DNA from 3 places in the Streptomyces sp. NBC_00669 genome. Region 2 is predicted to be linked to each of the others. Evidence: riboswitches for the same ligand, from Rfam matches in the RefSeq annotation. Region 2 holds a riboswitch; each other region holds the start of a gene.

Region 1 (4,472 bases), 200 kb from region 2:
CACTGGTCGGCGCGATCGTGTGGAACCTGGTGACCTGGCTGGCCGGGCTCCCCTCCAGCTCCTCGCACGCCCTCTTCGGCGGACTGATCGGCGCCACCCTCGTCTCGGTCGGCGCCCACGGCGTCAATGGTGACGCGGTCGTCACCAAGGTGATCATCCCGGCGGTCGCCGCGCCCATCGTGGCCGGACTCGCCTCGATGCTCGCCACCCGGCTCACCTACCGGCTCGGCCGTAACGCCGATCCCGCGGCCACCTCGCGCGGCTACCGGGCCGGGCAGATCGCCTCCGCCGGGCTCGTCTCGCTCGCGCACGGCACCAACGACGCCCAGAAGACCATGGGCGTCATCACCCTCGCGCTCATCGCCGGCGGCTCGCTGGCCCCCGGCTCCAACCCGCCGCTGTGGGTCATCTGCTCGGCCGGCACCGCCATAGCGCTCGGCACCTACATCGGCGGCTGGCGGATCATCCGCACCGTCGGCCGCGGCATCACCGACATCCAGCCGCAGCAGGGTTTCGCGGCGCAGACCGGCGCCGCGGCGACCATCCTCGCCTCCTCCCACCTCGGCTTCGCGCTGTCCACCACCCAGGTCTGCACCGGGTCGGTGCTGGGCGCCGGGCTCGGCCGCACCGGGGCGGTGGTCCGCTGGGGCACCGCCGGGCGGATGGTCGCCGCCTGGGGGCTGACCCTGCCGGCGGCGGGCCTGGTCGCGGGCGGCGCCGCCTACCTCGCCGACCGCGGCACCTGGGGTGTCACCACGGTCGGGGTGCTCGGCCTCGCGGTGTGCGTGGCGGTCCGGACGGCGGCCCGCCGCAAGCCGGTCACGCACGCGAACGTCAACGAGCCCGTGGGTGCGGTGGCCGCGACGCAGGAGACCGCGGCCGCGGAGGCGCCCGCCCCCATATCCGCCCCGGCCGTACCGGCCGTCCAGATCGTCCCGGTGACCGTCGCCGACACCACGGCGGCTCCCACCGTTCCCGCGCCTCCCGCGCACACCCCCTCCCCCGACGTGCCGCCCGCCGGCCCGGTGATCCCCGCCGTCGTGCCGCCTGCCGCCTCCACTCCCACCACGGTCTGAAAGGGCACGTCATGAGCATCGACTGGCACGCGCTCGGCACGGTCTTCGCTGTCACCCTCCTCTCCACGGTCGGCCTCGTGGGCGTCTTCACGCTCGGAATCGTCGGGTTGTCCCGGCGGGGCGGTACCGGCGGCACCGCGGTGCTCACCCGCACCGGTGCGTATGTCTGTTTCGCCGCATGTGCTGCCGCCGTCGCCTACGGAATCCACCTCATCGCCGGGTAGTCCTGCGGGGGGCCGCGCCCTACGTGAGTGCGGCTCCCTCCCCGGGCGCCCCCGGGCCCTGCCCCTTTCGGTCGACGTTCCTCACGCGGTGCGCGGTGGCCCGTCGGCAAGTGCCCCGCGCCCTTGGGTGGGTGCGGCTGCTTTCGCGAAAAGAGGGTCACCAACCAGGGGGCGCGGCAAACGGCGCGCTCAGCAGGCCACCGGCCCCCCGGCCGGGAACGAGACGGGCACCACAGTGGCGCACGCCCGAAGGGGCGCGGGGAACGGCGCTCCCCCGGCGCTTCGCCTGGGCGGGGGTGTCCCCGGCGGAGCCAGGGGGAGTACCCCCGTTCGCCCACCACCGGGAGGTGGTCCCTGAATCCGCAGGCCGGGGGCACCCCGGGGGGTCGGTTGACGGGCTTTCCGCGGGCGTGGTGAACTGCCGGGAGCCATACGGCGGCAGGAGAGGAAGTCGGTGCGAATCCGACGCGGTCCCGCCACTGTCACCGGGGAGTGCACTCCCGACCCTGTAGGTCACGGCCGGTCCGCCCGGCTGGAAGGCCCGGGAGTGCGTAGATCCGGGAGCCAGGAGACTCTCACCGCCGGTCACGTCGAGCCAGGGCGCGGACCCTGAGTGAGGACTTCGCGATGCCCTGCACGCAGGCCGCCGGCCGTTCGGCCGCCGAGATGACCCGGACATGACCCGTGCCGACCGCGCCTTCGCGTACGGCGCCGCGCTCGGCTTCCTCGGCGACCTCCTGATCGGCGACCCGCGCCGCGGCCACCCGGTGGCCGGGTTCGGGCGGGCCGCGGGGGCCCTGGAGAAGCGGCTGTGGCGCGACGACCGGGGCACCGGAACCGCGTACGCGGCGCTGTGCGTCGGCGGCGCCGTGGCCGCCGCCGCGCTGACGGAGCGGGCGGTGCGCGGCCGCCCGGCGCTGTCCGTCGCGCTGACCGCCGCCACCACCTGGTCCGTACTCGGCGGCACCTCGCTCGCACGGGAGGCCCGCACCATCGGCGCGGCGCTGGAGGCGGGGGACGTGGCCGCCGCCCGCGCCCGGCTGCCGCACCTGTGCGGGCGGGACCCGGCCGCGCTGGACGCCGACGCGATCGCCCGCGCCGTGGTGGAGTCGGTCGCGGAGAACACCTCGGACGCGGTGGTCGGCGCGCTCGTGTGGGGCGGCCTGGCCGGTGTGCCCGGGCTGGTCGGCTTCCGCGCCGCCAACACCCTGGACGCGATGGTCGGCCACCGCTCCCCGCGCCACCTGCGGTTCGGGTGGGCCGCCGCGCGGCTGGACGACGCCGTCGGCTACCCGGGCGCCCGGCTCACCGCCGGGCTCGCCGCGCTGGCCGGACCGTATCCGCGGACCGCGCTGGCCACCGCCAGGCGGGACGGGCCGCGCCACCCCTCGCCCAACGCGGGCCCGGTCGAGGCCGCGTTCGCGGGGGCGCTGCGGCTGCGGCTGGGCGGCACCCTGTCGTACGGCGGCCGCACCGAGCACCGCCCGGTGCTGGGCGCCGGGTTCCGTCCGCCCGCGCCGGCCGACATCCGGCGCGCGGTCCGCCTCTCCCGCCGGGTCGGCGCGCTGGCGCTGGGCGCGTCGGTGCTGCTGTCGGCGGCACGCGGCGCGCGCCGGGCGGCGCCCGCGGCCACGACCGAGAGAGGCACGGCGTGAAGGGGCTGCTGGTCGCCGGGACCGGCTCGGACACCGGCAAGAGCGTGGTGACCGCCGGGATCTGCCGGTGGCTGACCCGGCGGGGCCTGCGGGTCGCGCCGTTCAAGGGCCAGAACATGTCGCTCAACTCGTACGTCACCCGGGAGGGCGCCGAGATCGGCCGGGCGCAGGCGATGCAGGCGCAGGCCGCCCGGGTGGAGCCGTCGGCGCTGATGAACCCGGTGCTGCTCAAGCCCGGCGGCGACCACAGCAGCCAGGTGGTGGTCCTGGGCAAGCCGGTCGGCGAGCTGAGCGCCCGCGGCTACCACGGCGGCCGGCAGGCCGAGTTGCTGGGCACCGTGGTGGAGTGCCTGGAGGAGCTGGGCCGCGGCCATGACGCCGTGATCTGCGAGGGCGCGGGCAGCCCCGCCGAGATCAACCTGCGCCGCACCGACATCGTCAACATGGCCGTGGCCAGGAGCGCCGGGCTGCCGGTGATGGTGGTCGGCGACATCGACCGCGGCGGCGTCTTCGCGTCGTTCTACGGCACGACGGCGCTGCTCGCACCGGAGGACCAGCGGCTGGTCGCGGGGTACCTAGTGAACAAGTTCCGCGGCGACGTGTCCCTGCTCCAGCCGGGCCTGGACATGCTGCGCGGCCTCACCGGCCGCCCCACCCTCGGCGTGCTCCCCTTCGCCCACGGCCTGGGCATCGACGAGGAGGACGGGCTGCGGGTGTCGCTGCGCGGCGCCGTGCGCGAGTCCGCGGTCGAAGCGCCGTACGGCGACGAGGTGTTGCGGGTGGCGGTGGCCGCGCTTCCGCTGATGTCGAACTTCACCGACCTCGACGCGCTCGCCGCCGAGCCCGGTGTGGTGGTGCGGTTCGTGGACCGCCCGGACGAACTCGCCGACGCCGACCTGGTGGTGCTGCCCGGCACCCGCGGCACCGTCCGCGCGCTGGCCTGGCTGCGCGAGCGCGGCCTGGCCGACGCGGTCCGCCGGCGTGCCGCCGAGGGCCGCCCCGTGCTCGGCATCTGCGGCGGCTTCCAACTCCTCGCCGAACGCATCGAGGACGACGTGGAGTCGAAGGCCGGTACGGTCGCGGGCCTCGGCCTGCTGCCGGTCCGGGTCCGCTTCGCCCGCGAGAAGACCCTCGCCCGCCCGGAGGGCACGCAGTACGGCGAGCCGGTGCGCGGCTACGAGATCCACCACGGGGTGGCCGAACTCCTGGGCGGCGACGAACCGTTCCTCGACGGCTGCCGGGTCGGCGCGGTGTGGGGCACGCACTGGCACGGCTCGCTGGAGAGCGACGGCTTCCGGCGGGCGTTCCTCACGCGGGTGGCCGCGGCGGCCGGGCGGCGGTTCGCGCCGGCCCCGGACACCCGCTTCGAGGCCCTGCGGGAGGGCCAGTTGGAGCGGCTGGCCGATCTGATCGAGGAGCACGCCGACACCGGCGCGCTGCTGCGGCTGATCGAGCAGGGTCCGCCGGACGGCCTGCCGTTCCTGCCGCCGGGGGCGCCGTGACCGCGTTCACCCCCG
Region 2 (4,472 bases):
AACTGGTGCCGCAGGTCAAGGTGGTTGGTGGGCTCGTCCAGGAGCAGCACCTCGGGCTGCTGCGCCAGGGCCCGCGCGAGCTGGACCCGCTGGCGCTCGCCGCCGGACAGGGACGACCAGCTCCGGTCGAGCAGGCCGCCGACGGCCGCCGCGGTCGCGGCGGCGGCCACCGCGCCGCGCTCGCGGGCCGCCGCCGAGCCCGGCGGCACCGGCCACCGGCCGCGGTGCGGGGTCCGGCCCAGCTCGATCACCTGACGGGCCGTCAGTGGCAGCCCGGTGTCGGCCTGCTGCTCCATGAACGCCAGCCGCCGCGCCCTGTGGCGGGCCGGCAGCGCGTACAGGTCCCCGCCGTCCAGCAGGACGCGGCCCTCGTCGGGCCGGCGCAGGCCCGCCAGGGCCCGCAGCAGCGTGGTCTTGCCGGCGCCGTTGGGTCCGAGCAGCCCGGTCAGCCGGCCGGGGGAGAAGCCGAGGCCCACGTCCGACAGCAGGGTGGCGGCGCCGGCCCGTACCGCGATTCCCTCGCAGCGCAGCGCGACCGGCTGCCCCGCGGTCACGCCCGTCCTCCCGCCGCGGCGCCGCGCCCCTGCCGCCACAGCAGCCACCCGAAGAACGGCGCGCCGAGCCCGGCGGTGACCACGCCGACCGGGATCTCCCGGTCGGGGAGCACCGACCGCGCCACGACGTCGCTGCCGACCAGCAGCGCGGCGCCCAGCAGCGCGGACACCGGCACCAGGACGGTGTGCCGCGGCCCGCACAGCAGGCGGACGACGTGCGGCACGACCAGGCCGACGAACCCGATGACCCCGGTCTCGGCCACCAGGCACGCGGTCATCAGCGCGGCGGTGCCCACCAGCAGCCAGCGGACGCGTTCCACCGGGACCCCGAAGGAGCGGGCCGCAGTCTCCCCGAAGGCGAACGCGTCCAGGTCCCGGGCCGCCGCGATCATCAACGCCGTGCCGGCGACGGCGACCGCGGCCAGGAACAGCGCGGTGTGCCAGCGCACCCCGGCCACCGAGCCCAGCGTCCACTCCATGACGCCCCGGGCGGCGTCCCGGTCCCCGAGCATCAGCACCACGAACGAGGTGTAGGCGGCGCACATCTGCCCCACCGCGATGCCGGCCAGCACGGTCCTGCTGCCCGGCAGCGCCCACGAACCCGCGCCGGCCAGGGCCATGACCACGGCGGCGGCGAGCAGCGCGCCGGCGAAGGCGGCCGCCGGCAGCGCGAGGACCGCAGCCGCGCCGGAGGCGCCGACGCCCAGCACCAGCACGGTGACCGCGCCGACCGCGGCACCGTCGGAGATGCCGAGCAGGTACGGGTCGGCGAGGTCGTTGCCGGTCAGCGTCTGGAGGACGGCGCCGCAGACCGCGAGCCCGGCGCCGGTGGCGGCGGCGCCGACCACGCGCGGCAGCCGCAACTGCCAGACGATCTGGTCGTCCAGCAGCGTGACGTGGTGGTCGCCCATGCCCAGCCGGCGCAGCACGACGTCGGCCACCACCCGCGGCGGTTCGTGCACCGAGCCGACGGCGAGGCCGAGCAGGCACATCGCCAGCAGCGCGGCGGCGGCAACGGCGAGGGCCACCGCCGCGCGCCCCGGTCCCGCCGCGCGCCCCGGTCCCGCCGAGCGCTCGGTGAGCGGTTCGGTCGGCTGGTCGGCCGGGCGTTCGGCCGGCGGGTCGGCCGGGCGGTCGGTGGGCGGGTCGGCCGCCGTCACGACGCGGGGTGCAGCTTGGCCAGTCCCGCCGAGACCTGGGCGGCGCCGTCGGCCAGGAGCACGCCCGGCGTCGACTCCGAGAACGGTACGACGACGAACGCCCGCTTGCGGACGGCCGTCAGCCGGCTCAGCACGGGGTCGTGCTCCAGGTAGGCGATCTTCGACTTCGCGGTGTCCCAACCGGCGTCCGCGAGGACGATCGCGTCCGGGTTCGCGGCGGCCACCTTCTCCCAGCTGACGCTCTGCCAGCCGCCCGGCAGCGAGCCGAAGACGTTGTGCGCGCCGACGGCGTCGAGGATGAGCTGCGGTCCGCCGTGGCCGGCGCCGACGAAGGGGGTCTTGGTGTCGGAGTCGTACCAGAGCACGTTCAGGCCCCTGCCCGCGCCCTGGGCGGCCAGGCCGGCCAGCGTCTTCTTCTGCTGCTGCTCGATGGCGGTGGCCCGCGCCGTCACCCCGAAGACCTTGGCGACGTCCGTGAGCTCGCCCCAGACCGCCGCGAAGGACGCGGCCGGCACCTGCTTGCTGTCGGCGCAGCCGAACGGCGACAGGTAGGAGGGGATGTGCTCGGCATCCAGTTCGGCCCGGGTGCCGGCGACCTTGCCGGTGAAGGCGCTGGCGTAGGAGGCGTAGAGGAAGTCGGGGTGCGCCGCGAGCAGCTTCTCCTTGGTCGGGTACTCCTTGCTCAGCACCGGCACGGAGTCGTAGGCAGCTTTCCACCGGGCCGGGATCGTGTCGTCGAGGTAGGCGGTGCCCGCCATCCGCGTCTGGAGGCCCAGGGCCAGCGCGACCTCGGTGGCGCCCTCGTTGAGGGTGACCAGGCGCTTCGGGGGTGTGGACACGGCCGTGGCGGCGCCGCAACTGCGCACGGTCACCGCGGCGGGGTGGCCGGACCCGGTGGCGGTGGCGGGGCCCTTCGCGGCGGGTGCTCCCGTGCAGGCGCCCAGGGTGCCGAGGGCGAGCAGGGCCGTGGCGGAGGCGGCGAGCCGGGCGGCGCGGGCCCGGCGCGGGCGCGGGGCGCGGTCGGGTCTCGGGCGCGCCCGCCGGCGTATGAGCTGATCGATGCGGTGGAACGGGTGCAGCGCGCTGGTCGGCACGTGTTCTCCAAACCCTCGTGGAAGATGTCGCGCCGTGGCCGGTCTCCTGGCTTCCGCGTCAACGCTCCGCGGCCGACCTTCCCAGGCGACCCGTCTCGGTCCCGCCCAGTGGCCCCGACCGTCTGCACGGTCGGCGAGGGCCGCGCAACTCCGCGGCTACAGTGGCGAGGGCCGCACCGGCTTCTCCACCGGTTTCCCGTGCACCACGGCAAGCGCACGCTACCAAACGCGACAACCCGCCCGACCAGCCGGAGGGTCCCAGGTCAGCGGGACGGGCGGTCGGGCATCGGCCCGGCGGTGGCCTCGACGCGCCGAGGCCCGGCGCCCGCACCGGAAACCGGCCGTCCGGCGGGACCCGGCTTCGCCGTCGCCCGCGCGCTCGCCGCCCAGAGCCACCCCGTCGTACGCACCGCCCGCGGCCGCGACGCGGCGCAACGGCCCGCGGCCGAGCCACGGAGGGACGGACACGCCGGCCCGGCCCAGGGCCCGGACCTGTTCGCCCCCTGCCGGTACGGCGACAAGCGGCCCACCACCCCGCCATGACCTTCGGCCGCCGCGACACCCTGGTCGACAATCGCCGGCGCCCTGCCGAACGTCCGGGCCCTGTCCGCGCCGGACGCGTACACGGACGCGTACACGGAGCCGTACACGGACGCGGTGCACACCCCGCTGGACGTCGCCCCGCGCTCATCCCGCCCGGCGCAGACGCGTCGGGGCCGGACGCGAGTGAACGCGTCCGGCCCAGAAGGGAACTGACGGGACGTCAGCCCGGGATGATCGAGAACGATCCGCCGTTGAGGGCGGTCTCGGTGTACGGGCCACTGTCGATCGCCTGCGGGTTGTAGGCGTCGAACGACTGGCCGTCGACCGTGATGCCGCTGAAGTCCTGCTCGTTGAAGGACGGGTAGCTGCCGGTGGGCGACTCGATCACGGCCTCGGCGCTCGCGTCGGACGCGTTGAGCGAGGACTGCGTGGTCTTCGACCAGCCCTTGGTGGTGTCGGCCAGTTTCAGGCTGTAGGAGCCGCCGCCGTTGTCGACCACGCTGGCGGTGAACACGTCGCCGGCGTCCACCGGTTCGTTGTAGTACACCGGCGAGGCCGGGTACATCTCGTACCAGCCCGAGTACTCGGGGCCGCCGCTGGAGCAGTCCACCTGGACGCCGGTCTGCTCGACGGTCTGCGAGCCGTAGCCGTCGATGCCTATCCACGGCGCGTACAGGTCGTTCGAGGAGTTGCAGGTGACCTGGGGCATCGTCCACGAGCCGGAGATGCTGCTGAACGAGCCCTGGGCGATGTAGCCGCCCCAGTTGCTGTCGCCGGAGAAGCCGTGCAGCGGCTGGGCGAAGTGGTGGGCGCCGAACTCGACGCTGGGGGCGGCGGCGCTGGCGGGTCCGGCGAGGGAGGCGCAGGACAGGGCGAGCAGCGCGGCGGCGGCGGCCCTGGTGGGGGCTGCGGTGCGGAACTTGTGCATCCGGTGAACTCCAAAGGTGTGGGAGTTGCGAGGGTGGTGGGGGGAGTCGGCCTGCCGTCCGTGGCCCGTCTGGTTGTGGGGGAGGCTGGCCGACCAGGCCGGTGTAGTGATGCTGGCGCCGGGGGCGGGTGGCGTGGAAGGCCCCGGCTGTTACCGGATGGCGCAATGGCGTGAACATGACAACACTCCGAGT
Region 3 (4,472 bases), 1.7 Mb from region 2:
GGCGGTGTCGAAGCCCAGGCCGAAGAGCAGGCCGATCGGGTACATCTGCCAGGGGCTGGTGACCGACTTCATCAGGCGGCCGAGCAGGCGGTTCATGAAGCCGCGGTTGTTGAGCTGGTCCTCCAGCGCGGCCTCGTCGAACTCGCCGTGCCGCATCCGCCGGAAGACCTTCCAGATCCCGGCCAGGATCAGCAGGTTGACCAGCGCGATGGCGTACAGGAACGTGCCCGAGACGGTGGTGCCGACCCAGCCGGTGACGTTGTGCAGGCCGGAGTTGTCCTGCTCGACCGGGTTGGCGAGCGACTTGATGCCGATGGAGAGCAGGAAGGCCAGCGCGAAGACGATCGAGGAGTGGCCGAGGGAGAACCAGAAGCCCACCGACAGCGGCCGCTTGCCCTCGCCCATCAGCTTGCGGGTGGTGTTGTCGATGGCCGCGATGTGGTCGGCGTCGAAGGCGTGCCGCATCCCGAGCGTGTAGGCGGTCACCCCGATGCCGACGCCGAACACCCCGGTGCCGGTCTTGTAGTGGTGCGGTGCGACGATCACGGCGAGCGTGAACCAGCCGATGACGTGGAGCGCCACGATGAACGCGGCCATGCCGCCCAACCGGGTCCATTCGGCGCGCGACATCGACGCCGATATCCGGTGCAGGCGGGACACCGGAGCGGAGGGGGCCTCGATGGTGGAACTCAACGTGGGGTCCTTTGCGAGGGGACGGGGACTTCTCAACGCGACACGTTACTTGTTGCGACTCGCTTGCAACAAGCGGGCGTCGGCGTACTCCCATCGCTCCGACCAGGCTCATCCCGGGCGCACGGGGACACGCGAGAGCGCACAGTCCCCGCACAACGCGCCCGCGTGCCCGGGCGCCGCCCGGTAGATCAGGCAGCAGCTGTTGCGCCGGAACCCGCCACCGGGGGTACGCCGTCCGCTCCCGCGCAAGCGTCCGCGCTCCAGCAGCAGCCCGGTCAGCGCCTCGGCCCGCGCGGCGGCGTCCGGGCGCGCGGCGGCGATCATCCGCGCCGCGCCGTTCACCGCGGACGCGGCGTTGCCGCGCAGGACGTGCGGCGACACGCGGAACCCCGCGCACGCCGACTCGACCTCGCGCACGGCGCCCTCGCACAGCGCGGCGGAGAACCGGTCGGCGAGCGCCGCGAGGTCCGCGCCCGTACCGATGTCCGTGACCGTACCGAGGTCAGCGCCCGTACCGAGGGCCGCGACGCCCGTACGATCTGCGGCCGTCCCGGGCATGTGGTCCGTCCCGGGCGGCAGCGGCAGCGGCAACGCCAGCGGGTACGGTCCGCCGAGCGCGGGCCGCCAGCGCAGATCGGCCAGCCGCACCCGCCCGGGCACCCGCCCGTACAGCACCGCCAGCGCCAGGTACGGGGACAGCAGCCGCGCCACCAGGCCGAGATGGACCACCGACGCGGCCACCCGTTCCTCGACCGCCTCCGCCGGCTGCCCGCCGCCCGCCGCCAGCACCCCCCGTACGGCGGCCACCCGGGCGGCCAGCACCCCGCTACCGTCGGCCGGGTCGGCCGGGTCGGCGAGTTCGGCCATCGACCGCCACGGGCCAGGGCCCTCGCCGGCCGCCTCGGCCCTCCCAGCCGCCTGGACCGGCTCGACCGCCTTGATCGCCTCGACCGCGAAGAACGGCCCCAGCTCCGCCAGGGCCGCCCTCACGTCATCGTCGTTCACCGCGCCACCATGTCACCGAAGGGCCGGGTGGCCGTGCGCGGCGCGCGCCGTCACGCCTCCACCGGGTCGGCCCGGGGCGCCCGGACGGCCCGGCCGGCCGGCGCCGGGCTCAGCACCCGCTCCGCCAGCGGCCCGAAGACCAGCCCGATCGCCGACCAGAGCAGCAACTGCGCGGCCACCGAGTAGAACCGGAACTTGAACAGCACGTCCGCCGGGAAGCCCGGGTAGACGATCCGGCCGTGCGGGTCGGTGAGCGGCACCGGTGTCTCGGTGCCGTGGTTGCCGTACTGCTCGCGGTTGGTGGCGAGATGGCCCAGCGCCGGCAGCAGGCCGATCACCACGCCGATCACGACCAGGAAGGCCGCGCCGGCGAGCAGCGTGGCGTTCCACGTGCCGAACCGCTCCTGGAGCCGCCGTCCCAGCCACACCGCCAGGGCGAGCAGCGTGATCGAGCAGACCACCATGATCAGGTAGAGCCCGGTGCGGGCCTTGATGGTGTCCTCGTGCCCGATCGCCGGCGGGTTCGCCGGGTACTTCACGAACGGCACCAGGTAGAAGCCGAGGAAGCCGCCGCCGGCCACCAGCAGCGCCAGGGTGCGCGGCCGGACGTTGCCGACCCGGCCCAGGCACACCGTGTACACCACCGCGAAGATGGCGCCCATCGCGGCGCCGAAGAGGATCAGCCCCACGCCGATACCGACGTCCGCCTGCACGGTGCGGCTGAACAGGTCGGGGCCGGCCGGGGAGACCGGCAGGCCCGCGGCCTTGTCGAGGGCGTTCTGCGCCGCGTCCCGCCCGCTCTCGTAGTCGATCGCCTTGTTGATCTGCGGTTCGGCGAAGATCCGGGCGAAGACGAACGCGAGCAGCCCCGCGATCGCGCCGGCGAGCACGCCGCGCAGTATGAGTCGCTTCTCCATGTCGAGTTGTCCGCCTGCCGTGAGGGCCGTCAGTGGCAGGGGAAACCGAGGAAGTGCCGCGCGTCGTGCACGAACTCGTGGATGTGCATGTCCCTGCCGAACACGGAGACCGCGCCCTGGTCGACGCCGATGAAGTAGTACACGGCGAGCGCGAGGATCGTGGTGCCGGCCAGCCAGAGCACGGCCTTGGAGACGGGCAGGACGACCGGCGTGGCGTCGGACGACGTGTGGGTGGACAGAGAACTCACGGTGGTGCCTCCTTCGGGGATGCTGCGTCCCTCGGTCATATGGGGCTTCGTGACGGCGAAGTGTCTGACTTCCCGGAACGCCCCTGGAGGCGACCGGGTACACAGTGGCGCGACCGCGCCGGATTCCCACCGGCTTCCTCACACCTTCACGAACCATCAGCGTACGGGCGTAGGAATGTGCACGTCAACGCATGTCACGTGCCCTTCGCCACACCGCGGTCCGGCTGCTCCCGGTCCGGATACGGCAGCCGGAGACCCGCCGTCAGCTCGCCGACCAGCGACGCCACTTGATCGACTTCGATCAGGAAGCCGTCGTGCCCGTACGGCGAGCGGACCGTCCGCATCCGGTCCGCGCCCGCGATGCCCGCCGCCAACTCCCGCTGCTGCGAGAGCGGATAGAGCCGGTCGGAGTCCACCCCGGCCACCAGCGTCGGCGCCGTTACGCGGCGCAGCGCCGCCGCGGTGCCGCCCCGCCCCCGCCCGACGTCGTGCGCGTTCATCGCCTCGGTCAGCACCACGTAGCTGCCCGCGTCGAACCTGCGGACCAGCTTGTCCGCGTGGTGGTCGAGATACGACTCGACCGCGTACCGGCCGCCGTGCCAGGGGCGTTCGGCGCGCTGCGCGGCGCGGCCGAACCGCTCCCGCAGCTCGGGCTCGCTGCGGTAGGTCAGGTGCGCCAGCCGCCGGGCCTGCCCGAGCCCGGCGTGCGGGCCGCCGCCGGGGGCCGCGTCGTGGTAGTCGCCGCCGCGCCAGCCCGGGTCCGCCCTGATCGCCCGGAGCTGCACCGACGCCCACCCGATCTGCTCGGCGCTCGCCGCCGCCGGGCAGGCGAGCAGCAGCAGCGACCCGACCCGCTCCGGCCGGCCCACCGCCCACTCCAGCGCCCGCATCCCGCCCATCGACCCGCCGGCCACCAGCGCCCACCGCTCGACGCCCAGCGCGTCCGCCAGGGACGTCTCCGCCGCGACCTGGTCGCGCTGGGTCAGGAACGGGAAGGCACTGCCCCACCGGCGGCCGTCCGGCCGCGCGGACGCCGGTCCGGTGCTGCCCTGGCAGCCGCCCAGGACGTTCGGCGCCACCACGAAGAAGCGGTCGGTGTCCAGCGCGAGGCCGGGCCCGACCAGCCCGTCCCACCACCCGGCGGTCGGATGGCCGGGTCCGGCCGGACCCGCGACATGGCTGTCACCGGTCAGCGCGTGCAGCACCAGCACCGCGTTCGACGCGTCGGGCGCGAGGCGCCCCCACGTCTCGTACGCCAGCCGCACGCCCGGCAGTTCACCGCCCGCCTCCAGCGGCAGCGGGTCGGAGAGCGGGTGCCAGCGGCGCCGCCCGGGCGGGTCCCCCGGCCGCCACGCCCCGGAGGCGGGCGGCAGGGGGACCTCCGCGGCCGTGCGCCCCGGCACGGTCAGGACGCGGCCTTGGCCGCGCGGAACCCGGCGTCCAGATCCGCCTTGAGGTCCGCGACGTTCTCGATGCCGACCGACAGCCGCACCAGGCCGGCCGAGGTGCCGGTGGCCGCCAACTGCTCCTCGTCCAGCTGGCTGTGCGTGGTGGAGGCCGGGTGGATGATCAGGCTGCGCACGTCGCCGATGTTCGCCAGATGGCTGAA

Evidence for each region. Region 2 has a riboswitch for cobalamin ahead of OG896_RS32190 (ABC transporter substrate-binding protein). Riboswitches for the same ligand answer to the same signal wherever they lie in the genome.
Region 1: it holds a riboswitch for cobalamin, as region 2 does, so the genes downstream of both, OG896_RS31250 (cobalamin biosynthesis protein) here and OG896_RS32190 (ABC transporter substrate-binding protein) in region 2, are expected to answer to the same signal.
Region 3: it holds a riboswitch for cobalamin, as region 2 does, so the genes downstream of both, OG896_RS39050 (CbtB domain-containing protein) here and OG896_RS32190 (ABC transporter substrate-binding protein) in region 2, are expected to answer to the same signal.

What each region holds. Positions count from the first base shown of each region.
Region 1 covers NZ_CP109018.1:7,419,190-7,423,661, reverse strand. Annotated here, with positions in the region: gene OG896_RS31260 (inorganic phosphate transporter) at 1-1,076, shown strand, start outside; gene OG896_RS31255 (hypothetical protein) at 1,088-1,300, shown strand; cobalamin riboswitch at 1,745-1,875, shown strand; gene OG896_RS31250 (cobalamin biosynthesis protein) at 1,978-2,955, shown strand; gene OG896_RS31245 (cobyric acid synthase) at 2,952-4,457, shown strand.
Region 2 covers NZ_CP109018.1:7,619,147-7,623,618, forward strand. Annotated here, with positions in the region: gene OG896_RS32180 (ABC transporter ATP-binding protein) at 1-554, opposite strand, end outside; gene OG896_RS32185 (FecCD family ABC transporter permease) at 551-1,714, opposite strand; gene OG896_RS32190 (ABC transporter substrate-binding protein) at 1,711-2,808, opposite strand; cobalamin riboswitch at 2,828-3,031, opposite strand; gene OG896_RS32195 (G1 family glutamic endopeptidase) at 3,572-4,279, opposite strand.
Region 3 covers NZ_CP109018.1:9,304,160-9,308,631, forward strand. Annotated here, with positions in the region: gene OG896_RS39035 (HoxN/HupN/NixA family nickel/cobalt transporter) at 1-630, opposite strand, end outside; gene OG896_RS39040 ((2Fe-2S)-binding protein) at 802-1,698, opposite strand; gene OG896_RS39045 (CbtA family protein) at 1,749-2,615, opposite strand; gene OG896_RS39050 (CbtB domain-containing protein) at 2,645-2,863, opposite strand; cobalamin riboswitch at 2,901-3,026, opposite strand; gene metX (homoserine O-acetyltransferase MetX) at 3,058-4,272, opposite strand; gene OG896_RS39060 (bifunctional o-acetylhomoserine/o-acetylserine sulfhydrylase) at 4,269-4,472, opposite strand, start outside.